Regions from separate parts of the Suilimivivens aceti genome, predicted to be linked through region 1. Evidence: predicted binding sites of a transcription regulator. Region 1 holds the regulator's gene; the other holds the start of a gene.
What was found. Region 1 encodes NrdR, which represses ribonucleotide reductase genes. Its sites were predicted from a motif close to CACAANATNTTGTG; they were not measured.
Positions count from the first base shown of each region.

Region 1 (6,309 bases):
TCAGCACCTGTATGCTTTTTTTCTTTTCAAAGGGAGTTTTCCGGCTCACAGGATAAAACACCTGCAGATCCGTAACCTCCAGAATATTCTCTGTCATCATGAATCCTTTTCTGTCTTTCTGATTACCCTTGGAATCGCTGCGATCAGCTTCTTCGTATATTCTTCCTTCGGATGATAAAAAATCTCATCCACAGGTCCGCTCTCTACCACATAGCCTCTCCTCATCACCAGCACCCGTTCACATAGCTGACGCACCAGACTTAAGTCATGAGAGATAAAAAGAATAGCTGTCTTCTTTTCCCGATTGATCCTTTTCAGCAATGCTACGATCTGCTCCTGGATCGTCACATCCAGTGCTGTCGTCGGTTCATCGGCGATCAGGAGCTTCGGATCACAGATCATGGCCGCTGCGATCATGACACGCTGGCGCATACCTCCGGAGAGCTCGTGTGGATACTGCTCATACACCTGCTGCGGATTATGCAGTTCCACCTTTTCCAGCATTTCTATAGCACGCTTTTTCCGTTCTTCCTTTGAAAGTTCCGTGTGCAGGCGGAGAGCTTCTTCTACCTGCCAGCCGATCTTTTTCACAGGATTTAAAGAGGTCATCGGCTCTTGGAATATCATACCGATCTCATTTCCCTGGAACTTACGCAGTGTTTTACGGTCACAGTCAAGGAGATTCACTCCCTCAAACAGAATCTCTCCTCTTTTTTTCATGTCCTTCCTGCTCAGAAGCCCTGCGATTGCCAGCGCACTCATAGATTTTCCGGAGCCGGATTCTCCTACCAGTCCAACGATCTCCCCCTCATGCAAGGTAAGGTCAAAATCGTAGACCACAGTCTCCGGTCTCTCATGGTCAAAAAACTCTATATTCAGATCTGTAACTCTTATCATTTCCTTACTCATTTTTAAGCCCATCCGACAATAAACCAAATCCAAGCACCAGCAGTATGATCGTCAGTCCGGGGAACAGCGCATACATGGGTACACTGAATAGAAATGACTGTGCCTCAGAAAGCATTCTTCCAAGACTGGCATCCGGTGGCTGTACACCGATCCCAAGGAAGCTCATTCCCGCTTCTGCCAGAACAGCATTGTTAAAGCCGATCATAATGGCTGACAGCAGCACTGTCATGGTATTTGGCAGGATATGTACAAACATGATCCTGAAGTCCCCTGCTCCCTGGAGCTTTGCGCTTTTCACATAATCCATGTTTTTATTCCGGATAAATTCACTCCGCACGATCCTGGCAAAGCTTGGTACAAAGGCAATGCCAAGTGCGATGATCACATGATACTTGCCGCTGCCAAGAAGGCTGATAAACAAAAGGGCAAGCAGGATACTGGGAAAGGCAAACACAGCATCATTGATCCGCATCAGCACTTCATCCAGGATGCCGCCATAATATCCGGTCAGCGCCCCGATCAGAATACCGAAAGTGACACCGATCAGTACAGTTCCCGCAGCCACGATCAGAGTCGTTCTGCTCCCGGAGAGTACCCTTGAGAAAATATCCCTTCCAAAATTGTCACAGCCCATCAGATGCTTCACCGATATGCCAGCAAACTTGGCAGAAGGATCCATGGTATTGGGATTATAAGGAGTATAAAAGCATCCCATCAGGATCATAAACAGCATGATCCCTGTCAGAATACTGCCCGCAATGAAATTCTTGTTTTTTCTGATCTTTTTCCAGTTCATCCTTTTCTCCCCGGATCATTCCACTGATATTCTGGGATCTACCAGACCATAGATCACGTCCACCACCATATTGACTACAAGCACCAGCGCGGCAATACACACGATCACCGCCATCACCACCGGATAATCCCTGTTAGAGATAGACGTCAGAAGAATCCTTCCAAGCCCAGGGATCCCAAAAACCTGTTCAATGATAATGCTGCCTGCGATCATATCAGAAAGTGCCATCCCAAGAAAGGTGATCACCGGGATCATGGCATTCTTCAGTACGTGACGGTACAGGACGCTCCGTTTACTGTTTCCTCTGCTATAAGCTGTCCGCACATAATCAAGCTTCATTTCCGAGATCACAGAGCTCCTAAGAAGCTTGACCGCCATGGCTGCCTTTGGCAGTGCTATGGCAAGAGAAGGAAAGAACAGATATCCCACGAACTTTCCTATATTTATCTGATAGGAAACATAACCACCCGGTGTAAACAGCCGGAAGATCATTCCAAACACAAAGGTGATCAGGATCCCGGCAAAGAAAGGCGGTACTGCCATAATGATCTGATTGACCACGGTAATGATCCGGTCTGTCATTCCTCCCTCGTGCTTTGCCGCATACAGACCTACAGGAATGGAGATCAGTATCATCCATGCAAAAGCCATCAGTGTCATGGTAATGGTAACCGGCAGCTTATCCAGGATCATTTCGCTGACCGGCATCCGGTAGCTGTAAGAGGTGCCCATATCTCCCTTCAGGAAACCGGCAGCCCATCTGCCATACTGTACAAGCACCGGGTCATTCAATCCAAGCTCCTCCCGCAGTGCCTCTGCCCTCTCCGGTGTTGCCTGGGTGCCCAGCATGGAGGTCACCGGGTCTCCCGATATCATATGAAAAGCAAGAAAGACAAAGAGCGTGACTGCAAACAGGGTTACACACATCGTCAAAATCTTTTTGCCTGCATATCTCATCTCTTTGTCCTCCTATCGTCAGATTACTGGCTGACAAGCTTCAGTTTTGCTATATCCTGAACATACAGGGGATAGAACTCATATCCTGTATAGTTCTTATTTAATGCTACAAACTCCGGCAGATCCTGAATATAAACATTTGCTGCATCTGTAGCAAGAATTGTTTCGCATTCCTTGTAATACTTTGTTTTCTCTGCATCATCCGTGCTGGTAAGTGCATTTGCAAAAGCCGTATCATAGTCTGCATTGTTATAGTTGATAAAGTTGTTGGATGCCGTACTGGTAAATCTCTGCAAAAGGGCTGCTCCTGTAAGACTTGATGCATCTACACCAACAACCGTGGATTCAAAGTTTCTGTCTGTATAAACATCACTCAGCCAGCTGTCCCACTCTACAAGCTGGATATTGGCAGTCACACCGATATTGGCAAACTGCTCTACCAGAACCTGTGCGGTATCTATATGGGGCTGGTAGTTGGAAGGTACTGTAATCGTAAAGGAAAAGCCATCCGGATAACCGGCTTCTGCAAGCAGCTCCTTTGCCTTATCAAAATTCTGCTGATACGTATCATTCAGTTCTTCCATATAGTACTTTCCAAACGCCGGAAACATGGAGCTTCCCAGCTCGGTTCCCTTACCGTCTGAAATGATATCCATGATCTCCTGCGGATTTACTGCATAGCTGAGAGCCTGTCTGACCCTTACATCATCAAAGGGCGCTACAGCATTGTTCAGGTAAAGAGCCTGCACCAGATTCATCGTCCCTTCCAGTACATCAAACTTGTCAGAAAGCTCTGCTGCCTGGGTTGCTGTCACTCTTGCGAACATATCAATGGATCCGCCCTCCAGATTCATGACAATGGAATCGGCATTGGCACAGATCTTAAAGGTTACATTCTCAATATTAGCCTTTTCTCCCCAATAATCATCAAACCTCTCTACTACAAAGTTCTCCTGGGGTGAACGGGATACATATTTGTAAGGTCCTGTTCCGATGGGATTGGTATCCGGATTCTCATTGGCCTTTGGAATGATTGCTGTCGTCATATAAGCCAGGAATTCTGTGTCTGCTTCCTGCAGTGTTACAACTACGGTATGATCATCTGCGATCGTCACGCTCTCAATATTGGAAAACGCCGGTACCAGAGGTCCTCCGTTACTGGTATCGGCGCATTTGTCAAGTGAAAACTTTACATCCTCTGCCGTAACCAGGCTTCCGTCGTGAAACTTTACTCCGTCTCTTAATGTGAAGGTATATACCTTCCCGCCTTCTGATTCTTCATAGGCGCTTGCCACTGCAGGGATTAAATCACCATCACTGGTCGGCTTAACCAATCCTTCAAACAGATTGAATAATACCTCTTTAGTTCCTGCCGCCACTGCCTTGTGAGGGTCAAGACTATCCTCCAGATCCTGGGGGATTCCGATGGTAATCTGAGAAGAACTCTCCCCTTCCTTGTCACCTGCGCATCCGCCCAGTGCAACAGCAAGTGTGGTAAGCATGAAGACCAGAAGCCATTTTACTGCTCCTTTTTTCATGTTTCTGATTCCTTTCTCATTCTTGTTATGAAATTTTGCATTCTGTTTAAATGCCTCGCTTATTGTATATGATTCTTTTTAAAAAAGCAATCCTTTTTTCAGGACTGCTTTCTTTTATGGGAAAATGGCTTTTCCCGTTCCTTATCTCTGTTTTTCTCTCTGTTTTCTTTATTTCAGTACCTTCTTCAGTTCGTCCATAAAGGTATTGATATCCTTGAACTCCCGGTATACAGAAGCAAATCTGACATAGGCTACAGCTTCCAGATTCTTCAGCTTATCCATGACAAGTTCTCCGATCACACGGCTTGGGATCTCTTTCTCTTCCCTGTTAAAAATCTCTGTCTCTACTTCATCCACGAGCTGGTTGATCTGATTGATGCTGATCGGTCTCTTATGGCAGGCACGAAGAACGCCTGCTTCGATCTTGGATCTGTCATATGGCTCCCTGTTCTCATCCTTCTTGATCACGATCAGGGGAATCGTCTCTATCTTCTCATAGGTGGTAAAGCGTTTACCACATTCATCACACACTCTTCTTCGTCTGATGGAATTGTTATCCTCTGCCGGTCTTGAATCAATGACTCTTGTATTTTCATGGCTGCAATAGGGACATTTCATAGGCTTTCTCCTGTTCTGGTTCTTTGAGAATATTATATTCCGCACAGAAAAGCATGTCAACCGCAGACATCTACAATAATAATATCAGGTCCGATCTGTTTGATATCCTTGTAGGGAATACAGTAATCCGGTTCCGATTTCAGAAGATTACAGAATTTATTATTTCCCGGTACCGTGACACTGCATATCCTTCCGCTGCATTCATCAAACTCAAGATCTCCGATCCTGCCAAGCTTCCTGCAGTCCCTTAAATTGATCACATCCTTACATTTCAGTTCTGAATAACGCATCTTTTCCTGCCTCTTCCTCTTTTTATTATTTTATGCAGACAGACAAATCTGGAAATCCTTTTTCTGCATGAATATTTTCCTGGTCTTTTGAGAATGATTACAAGTATCTAGTAAACAGGAGGATTCTTTATGGCACAGGGAAAAGTTGAAATCTGCGGGGTAAATACGGCAAGACTCCCCCTGCTGAAGACAGCAGAAAAAGAGGCTCTTTTTAAAAAAATCACGCAGGGGGACACCTCTGCCAGGGAAAAATATATCGAGGGGAACCTGCGTCTTGTCCTCAGCGTGATCAAGCGTTTTTCATCCAGCAGCGAAAATGCGGATGACCTGTTCCAGATCGGCTGTATCGGTCTGATCAAGGCCATTGATAACTTTGATGTTTCCCTGAATGTCAAATTCAGCACATATGCCGTACCCATGATCATCGGAGAGATCCGGCGTTTTCTCCGTGACAACAATTGTATCCGGGTCAGCCGCTCCCTGAAGGATACAGCCTACAAAGCCATTTATGCAAAGGAAATGCTGTTAAAGAAAAATATGAAGGATCCTACTCTCAGTGAAATTGCGGAAGAAATCGGCATCTCCAAAGAAGATATTGTCTATGCCCTGGATGCCATCCAGAATCCAATGAGCCTGTACGAGCCTGTTTTTACCGATGGCGGGGATACCCTTTATGTCATGGATCAGATCAGTGACAAGAAAAATAAGGAAGATAACTGGGTGGAACATCTTTCCTTAAGTGAAGCCATGAAGCATCTGAATAAACGGGAAAATGAGATCATCTCCCTGCGTTTCTTTGAAGGAAAAACCCAGATGGAAGTGGCCGGCATGATCGGCATTTCTCAGGCGCAGGTGAGCCGCCTTGAGAAAAATGCCTTAAAGACCATGAAAAACTATCTGACAGCCTGAATCAGTTCCTTTTTCAGACGCTTCATAATTTTCTTCTCCAGCCTGGAAATATAAGACTGGGAAATACCAAGCATTTCAGCCACCTCCTTCTGGGTCAGCTCCTTCCCGGAAGGATCGCTTAAGCCAAACCTTAAATTAATGATCGTCTTTTCCCTGTCAGAAAGCTTATCTACCGCTTTCAATAAAAGCTTTCGCTCCACCTCTGTTTCAATATCCCGGTAGATCACATCCTCATCCGTTCCAAGAATATCTGACAAAAGCAGTTCATTCCCATCCCAGTCCACATTCAGGG
Region 1 is NZ_JAOQKJ010000004.1:189,257-195,565, forward strand. It holds gene OCV77_RS06130 (ABC transporter ATP-binding protein) at 1-97, opposite strand, end outside; gene OCV77_RS06135 (ABC transporter ATP-binding protein) at 97-909, opposite strand; gene OCV77_RS06140 (ABC transporter permease) at 902-1,705, opposite strand; gene OCV77_RS06145 (ABC transporter permease) at 1,721-2,662, opposite strand; gene OCV77_RS06150 (ABC transporter substrate-binding protein) at 2,686-4,200, opposite strand; gene nrdR (transcriptional regulator NrdR) at 4,369-4,818, opposite strand; gene OCV77_RS06160 (YlmC/YmxH family sporulation protein) at 4,875-5,108, opposite strand; gene sigG (RNA polymerase sporulation sigma factor SigG) at 5,238-6,017, shown strand; gene sigE (RNA polymerase sporulation sigma factor SigE) at 6,002-6,309, opposite strand, start outside.

Region 2 (6,309 bases), on a different contig from region 1:
GGATAAAAATACGCTGGCACATGCAGAGATCACAGCGATCAACAGGGCGAGCAAAAAACTTGGTGACTGGCGGCTTGAGGGCTGCACGCTGTATGTGACACTGGAACCCTGTCAAATGTGTGCAGGCGCGATCGTACAGGCCAGGATCGATGAGGTGGTAATGGGTTGCATGAATCCCAAGGCAGGCTGTGGGGGTTCCATACTGAATATTCTGGAGGATGAAAGATTTAACCACCAGGTGAAGGTGACAAGAGGAGTTCTGGAAGAGGAGTGCTCCAGTATGCTGAAAGAATTCTTTAAGGGACTTCGGGTGAGAGTAAAGATGGAGAAGAAGCTGCGGGCGTCGGCCGTGGCTGAAAATACTGCTGTGCAGCAGAAAGAAACAGGAGAAGAGAATGTTAACGAAGATAAAAAATAAATATATAGATACTGCATTTTTTAGATATGTACTGGTGCTTGCTGTTCCCATGATCATTCAGAATGCCATTACCAGCTTTGTCAGCTTCCTTGACAATATCATGGTCGGGCAGGTGGGAACAGAGCAGATGTCCGGTGTAGCCATTGTCAATCAGCTTATTTTTGTATTTAATATCTGTATCTGGGGCGGTGTGTCCGGCGCCGGGATATTTGGTACCCAGTTTTATGGTAAAGGGGATTATGAAGGGCAGAAGTATGCATTCCGGTTTAAAATGTATGCCTGTATCATTATCGCCGGGATCGCCCTGCTTTTGTTTGGATTCTTAGATACAGATCTGATCTCCCTGTACTTAAGTGACGGAGGAAGTGTGGGGAACACTGCACTTGCCCTTCAGTATGGAGAGCAATATCTGAGGATCATGATGGCAGGACTTGTGCCATTTGCTGTCAGCCAGGCCTATGTGAATACGATCAGGGAAACCGGGCATACATTTGTGCCGATGCTGGCGAGTCTGGCAGCAGTGGTAACCAATCTGGTGCTGGATTATGTGCTGATCTTCGGGATAGGAGGGGTTCCGGCCTATGGGGTGCAGGGTGCAGCCATAGCGACAGTGGCAGCCAGATTTGTGGAATGTGCCATTGTGGTGATCTGGGCACATACTCATCTGGAGCAGAACCCGTATCTGAAGGGAGTCTATCATGGATTCTCTGTTCCGGGACATATTTTGTCTGGCATTATTAAAAAGGGAACACCGCTGATGTTCAATGAAATGCTCTGGGCAGTGGGAATGGCTGTGATCGCCCAGTGCTACGCTGTCCGTGGCCTTGAGGTAGTAGCGGCACAGAATATTTCCTCTACCATAAGCAATCTGTTTAATATTGTTTACCTCCAGCTTGGCGGGTGCATTTCCATCGTAGTCGGACAGCTTCTTGGTGCAGGACGGCTGGAGGAAGCCAGGGATAAAGATAATAAGATGATTTTTTTCTGTGTGCTCTGCTGCATGGGAGTATCACTTATTATGATATTTGCAGGCCGTTATTTTCCGATGATCTACAAGACAGAGGACAGTATCAAGGAGCTTGCCGGCAGATTTATTATGATCTCCGCTCTGGTCATGCCGCTTTGTGCTTTTTCACATGCGTCCTATTTCACACTGAGGTCCGGGGGCAAGACTGGAATCACCTTTCTGTTTGACAGTGTTTATACCTGGGTAATTGTAATTCCGCTCGCTACAATACTTGCCAAGCATACAGCACTTACCATAGAAATGGTGTTTTTCTTTGTATCCTTTACGGAGATCATTAAGGTTACCATCGGTTATTTTATGATCCGCAGTGATATCTGGCTGCAGAATATTGTAAAGGAGCCGTAAACCCGTTTAAAATGTGAATGCTACTTATAATAACAATATTTTGATATTTGTGGCTTGTGTAATACTATATCTTGTACTATAATTAAAAACGTACATCGTTAGTACAAGGAGGGGTTTCATGAAGGTAATTAAGAGGAACGGGTCAGAGGTAGACTTTGACATCAGAAAAATTGTAGCTGCAGTTGCCAAGGCGAACAAGGCGGCGATCAGGGAAGAGCTCACAGAGGAGCAGATCGAGGAGATCGCGGATTATATTAATTTCAAATGCAGCAAGATGAACCGAGCTATTTCCGTAGAGGAAATGCAGGATATGGTAGAAAATCAGATCATGGCACAGGGGGCCTTCAATGTGGCGAGATGTTATGTAAAGTACCGCTATACCCGTTCTCTTGTAAGAAAAAGCAATACAACAGATGACAGGATCCTGTCTCTGATCGAATGTAATAATGAAGAGGTTCTGCAGGAGAATTCCAATAAGGATCCGATCATCAACAGTGTGCAGCGTGATTATATGGCAGGAGAGGTAAGCAAGGATCTGACAAGAAGGCTGCTGCTTCCCCAGGATATCGTAAAGGCAGACCAGGAGGGTCTGATCCATTTCCACGATGCAGACTATTTTGCACAGCATATGCACAACTGTGATCTGGTTAACCTGGAGGATATGCTGCAGAACGGAACTGTTATCAGTGAGACATATATTGACAAGCCTCACAGCTTTTCCACAGCCTGCAATATTGCCATGCAGATCATTGCGCAGGTGGCCAGCAACCAGTACGGCGGTCAGAGCATTTCTCTGACACATCTGGTTCCCTTTGTACAGGTATCCAGAGAAAAGATCCACAGGGAAGTGCTCGAGGACGCAGAGCTGATGGGTGATACACCATCAAACGAAGTGATCAGCAGGGTTGTTGAGAGACGGCTCCGCAAAGAGATCGAAAAGGGTGTACAGACGATCCAGTATCAGGTGATCACATTGATGACCACCAATGGTCAGGCTCCGTTCCTTTCCGTATTTATGTATCTGAATGAGGCAAAGAGTGCACAGGAAAAGAAGGATCTTGCGCTTGTGATCGAGGAAATGCTGAACCAGAGGATCCAGGGAGTCAAGAATGAAAGCGGAACCTATATCACACCGGCATTTCCCAAGCTGATCTATGTGCTTGAGGATGACAATATCCATGAGGGAGATCCGTATTTTTATCTGACAGAGCTGGCTGCAAAATGTACTGCCAAGAGGTTGGTTCCTGATTATATTTCCGAGAAGATCATGAAGCAGCTCAAGGAAGGAAACTGTTTTCCTGTTATGGGATGCAGGAGTGCCCTGAATCCCTGGAAGGATGAGAATGGAAATTATAAATTCTATGGAAGATTTAATCAGGGTGTTGTAACCATCAACCTGGTGGATGTGGCACTTTCTTCCCAAAGAGATATGGATAAGTTCTGGAAGATCTTTGATGAGAGACTGGAGCTTTGCTATAAGGCACTGATGTACAGGCATAACCGTCTGAAGGGAACTCTTTCTGATGCAGCACCGATCCTGTGGCAGTATGGTGCGCTGGCAAGGCTGAAAAAGGGAGAAACGATCGATAAGCTGCTGTATGGAGGATATTCTACAATTTCCCTTGGCTATGCTGGACTCTGTGAATGCGTCAGATATATGACAGGAAAGTCACATACCGATCCGGAGGCGAAGCCTTTTGCACTGGAAGTGATGAAATATATGAATAAGGCCTGCGAGAAATGGAAGGAAGAAACCAATATTGCATTCAGTATTTATGGTTCACCGATCGAGAGCACCACTTATAAGTTTGCCAAGTGTCTGCAGAGAAGGTTTGGTATTATCGAAGGCGTGACGGACAAGGGGTATATCACAAACAGCTATCATGTGCATGTAACAGAGCCGATCGATGCTTTTTCCAAGCTGAAGTTTGAATCGGATTTCCAGGCACTTTCCACAGGCGGGGCGATCAGCTATGTAGAGGTTCCCAATATGCAGGATAATATCCCGGCGGTGCTCAGTATCATGGAATTTATTTATGACAATATCATGTATGCAGAGCTGAATACCAAGAGTGATTTCTGCCAGGAATGTGGCTATAACGGAGAAATCCGTATTGTAGAGGATGATGGCAAGCTGGTATGGGAATGCCCGAAGTGCGGCAACCGTAACCAGAATACCTTAAATGTGGCAAGACGTACCTGTGGCTATATTGGTACACAATTCTGGAATCAGGGAAGAACGCAGGAGATCAGAGAGAGGGTGCTGCATTTATAATGAACTACGCAAATATTAAATATAATGATATTGCAGACGGAGAGGGCATACGTACCTCTCTGTTCGTTTCCGGGTGTACCCATCACTGTAAAGGGTGCTTTAATGAGGAAGCCTGGGATTTTAATTATGGAAAACCATTTACCAGAGAGGTAGAGGATGGGATTCTTGAGAGTCTTAAGCCATCTTATATTGCAGGACTGACGCTGCTTGGCGGGGAACCCTTTGAACCGGCAAACCAGAGAGTGCTTATGCCTTTCCTGAAACGGGTCAGAGAGCAGCTTCCGGACAAAAATATCTGGTGTTATTCCGGATATACCCTGGAGGAGCTTCAGGGAGAGAGCCGGGCACACTGTGAATGTACAGAGGAAATGCTGTCGCTTCTGGATGTACTGGTAGATGGAGAATTCGTGGAGGAGAAGAAGGATATCAGCCTGGCATTCCGTGGCTCTGCAAATCAGCGGATCCTGCGGATGAAGGAGAGGCAGACCTTTTAAGGACAGATACTCACAAAGATAATCATACAATGCTTTTTTGTACGTGGAATGAAAAATGCAACATTTTACAATAAAATGTTGCATTTTTGCGTTCACTATTAATATCGGCACTTAGGGAAATTACTTTATAGGGAAATTGAAATTTTTTAATTTGGTACATTTATCCTCAATTGCCAAAGTAAATTCAGGTAAGTGCTAACTCTGTTTCGACCTCTTTTACAAACGCAGGACTACATTCAGCTATTGCACAGATATCTTCTGTTTTGTACCCTCTGTTTATCATGTTCCGGATAACGATTTTCTGATCCTCAATTTTGCCTTCAATTTTGCCCTCAATCCGGCCTTCATTACGTTCATCCTGCATCAATTCTTGTAAAGCCTGGCACATATTAAATTCCTCCTTCTGGTTTTTCGTCTTATATAAATCCTTCTTCTGAAGCATAGCTGCGTTATCTGTCATGACAGCAATGGCGTCTCATGTATCTTCATTCAGATGGGAATAGGTCTCGTCCTTCATCAGTTCAATCATTTTCTTCTTATTGTTTCTGCAGTTCATGGCTTGAAACAATGGTTTCAGATCGGAGTGGAATGCATCAAATATATGCTGCTCATTAATGCAGAACAGGTGCAGATGGTATTCTTCAAACAACGATTGCAGATTTTGGTTTTGAGGATCAAAAGCCATCATATCCGATAGCTTTCTTGGACCATCCCATGGTTCTGTGCCGCTGTAAAGACAGAGCGTATATACAGGATGCAGTCTGTCCGATCTTAGAATACCGGAAAGTGTTTCATCCATGCTGAGAGCTGGATTTTTCAGCCTGATTTCGGAGTTCATGAGCAGTCTGCGTTCCTGTTTTCTTTCTTTCAGCTGCCGGCGGTACTCTGCGGCATCATACCCCATACACCGCACCGGCATGGCATAATCAATGTAGCTTTGACTTTCTACAGCAAGTACCTGTAAAACCATGCCAGATCCAAGTACCATTTTTACATCACGGATGATTTCCGTATCTTTTTGTCGTGTTTTCCCTGGCATCCCTTTATCTGTGATCACATAGTTTTCCGAAGCTTCCCGTAAATCTTCTGCCCGGATGATCTGCCTTCCCTGAAAGCAGCAGCCATTAAAGAGATCTGCAAACCAATCCTTATTCTGTAGAAACTCCTTCATGCAAGTATCATATTTCCCCATAAAATTCCTCCTTTGTGCGCAGAGGATCCTATGGGTTGTTGAAAATCCTCTGCTTATTCAAAATAGTTTGGATTGCAAAGCATGGATTTTCTGATCTTTAGAATGTCAGGCTACATCGAAAGGAAGTAACTGACCAAGAAAAGGGGAATCCCCTTTAACATACAGATCTGATTATTGCAATCAAAGTATCTGTAAAAAGAAATCTTCTATGCTTTGAGATGATTCTAACATAGAAGTTTTCAAACTGCAATAAATGTTTTTTCGTTTCACTGATGATAAAAAGAATGCAACATTTTGTAATCAAATGTTGCATTCTTGCGTTCACTAATAATATCGGCACTTGGGGAAATTACTTTATAGGCAAATTGAAATTTTTTAATTTGGTATGTTTAGCGATATCTAATCTCATCCGGATTCTTTTCTTTTTGCCTGTAAAATCTCGTTTATTTGATCAATATAACTTGTGCCAGCCAAAAGCGTCATTGGATACCTGTCTGAACCTGTTCGACCAGAGAAGGATCACATTCCAAAAATCTGCAGATATTTTCACAGGAAACA
Region 2 is NZ_JAOQKJ010000012.1:67,299-73,607, forward strand. It holds gene tadA (tRNA adenosine(34) deaminase TadA) at 1-418, shown strand, start outside; gene OCV77_RS13510 (MATE family efflux transporter) at 396-1,790, shown strand; gene nrdD (anaerobic ribonucleoside-triphosphate reductase) at 1,909-4,065, shown strand; gene nrdG (anaerobic ribonucleoside-triphosphate reductase activating protein) at 4,065-4,559, shown strand; gene OCV77_RS13525 (hypothetical protein) at 4,744-5,019, opposite strand; gene OCV77_RS13530 (hypothetical protein) at 5,035-5,751, opposite strand; gene OCV77_RS13535 (hypothetical protein) at 6,231-6,309, opposite strand, start outside.
Region 2: nrdD (anaerobic ribonucleoside-triphosphate reductase) is a predicted target of NrdR. The motif match lies at 1,853-1,866, and genes of this name have one in related genera.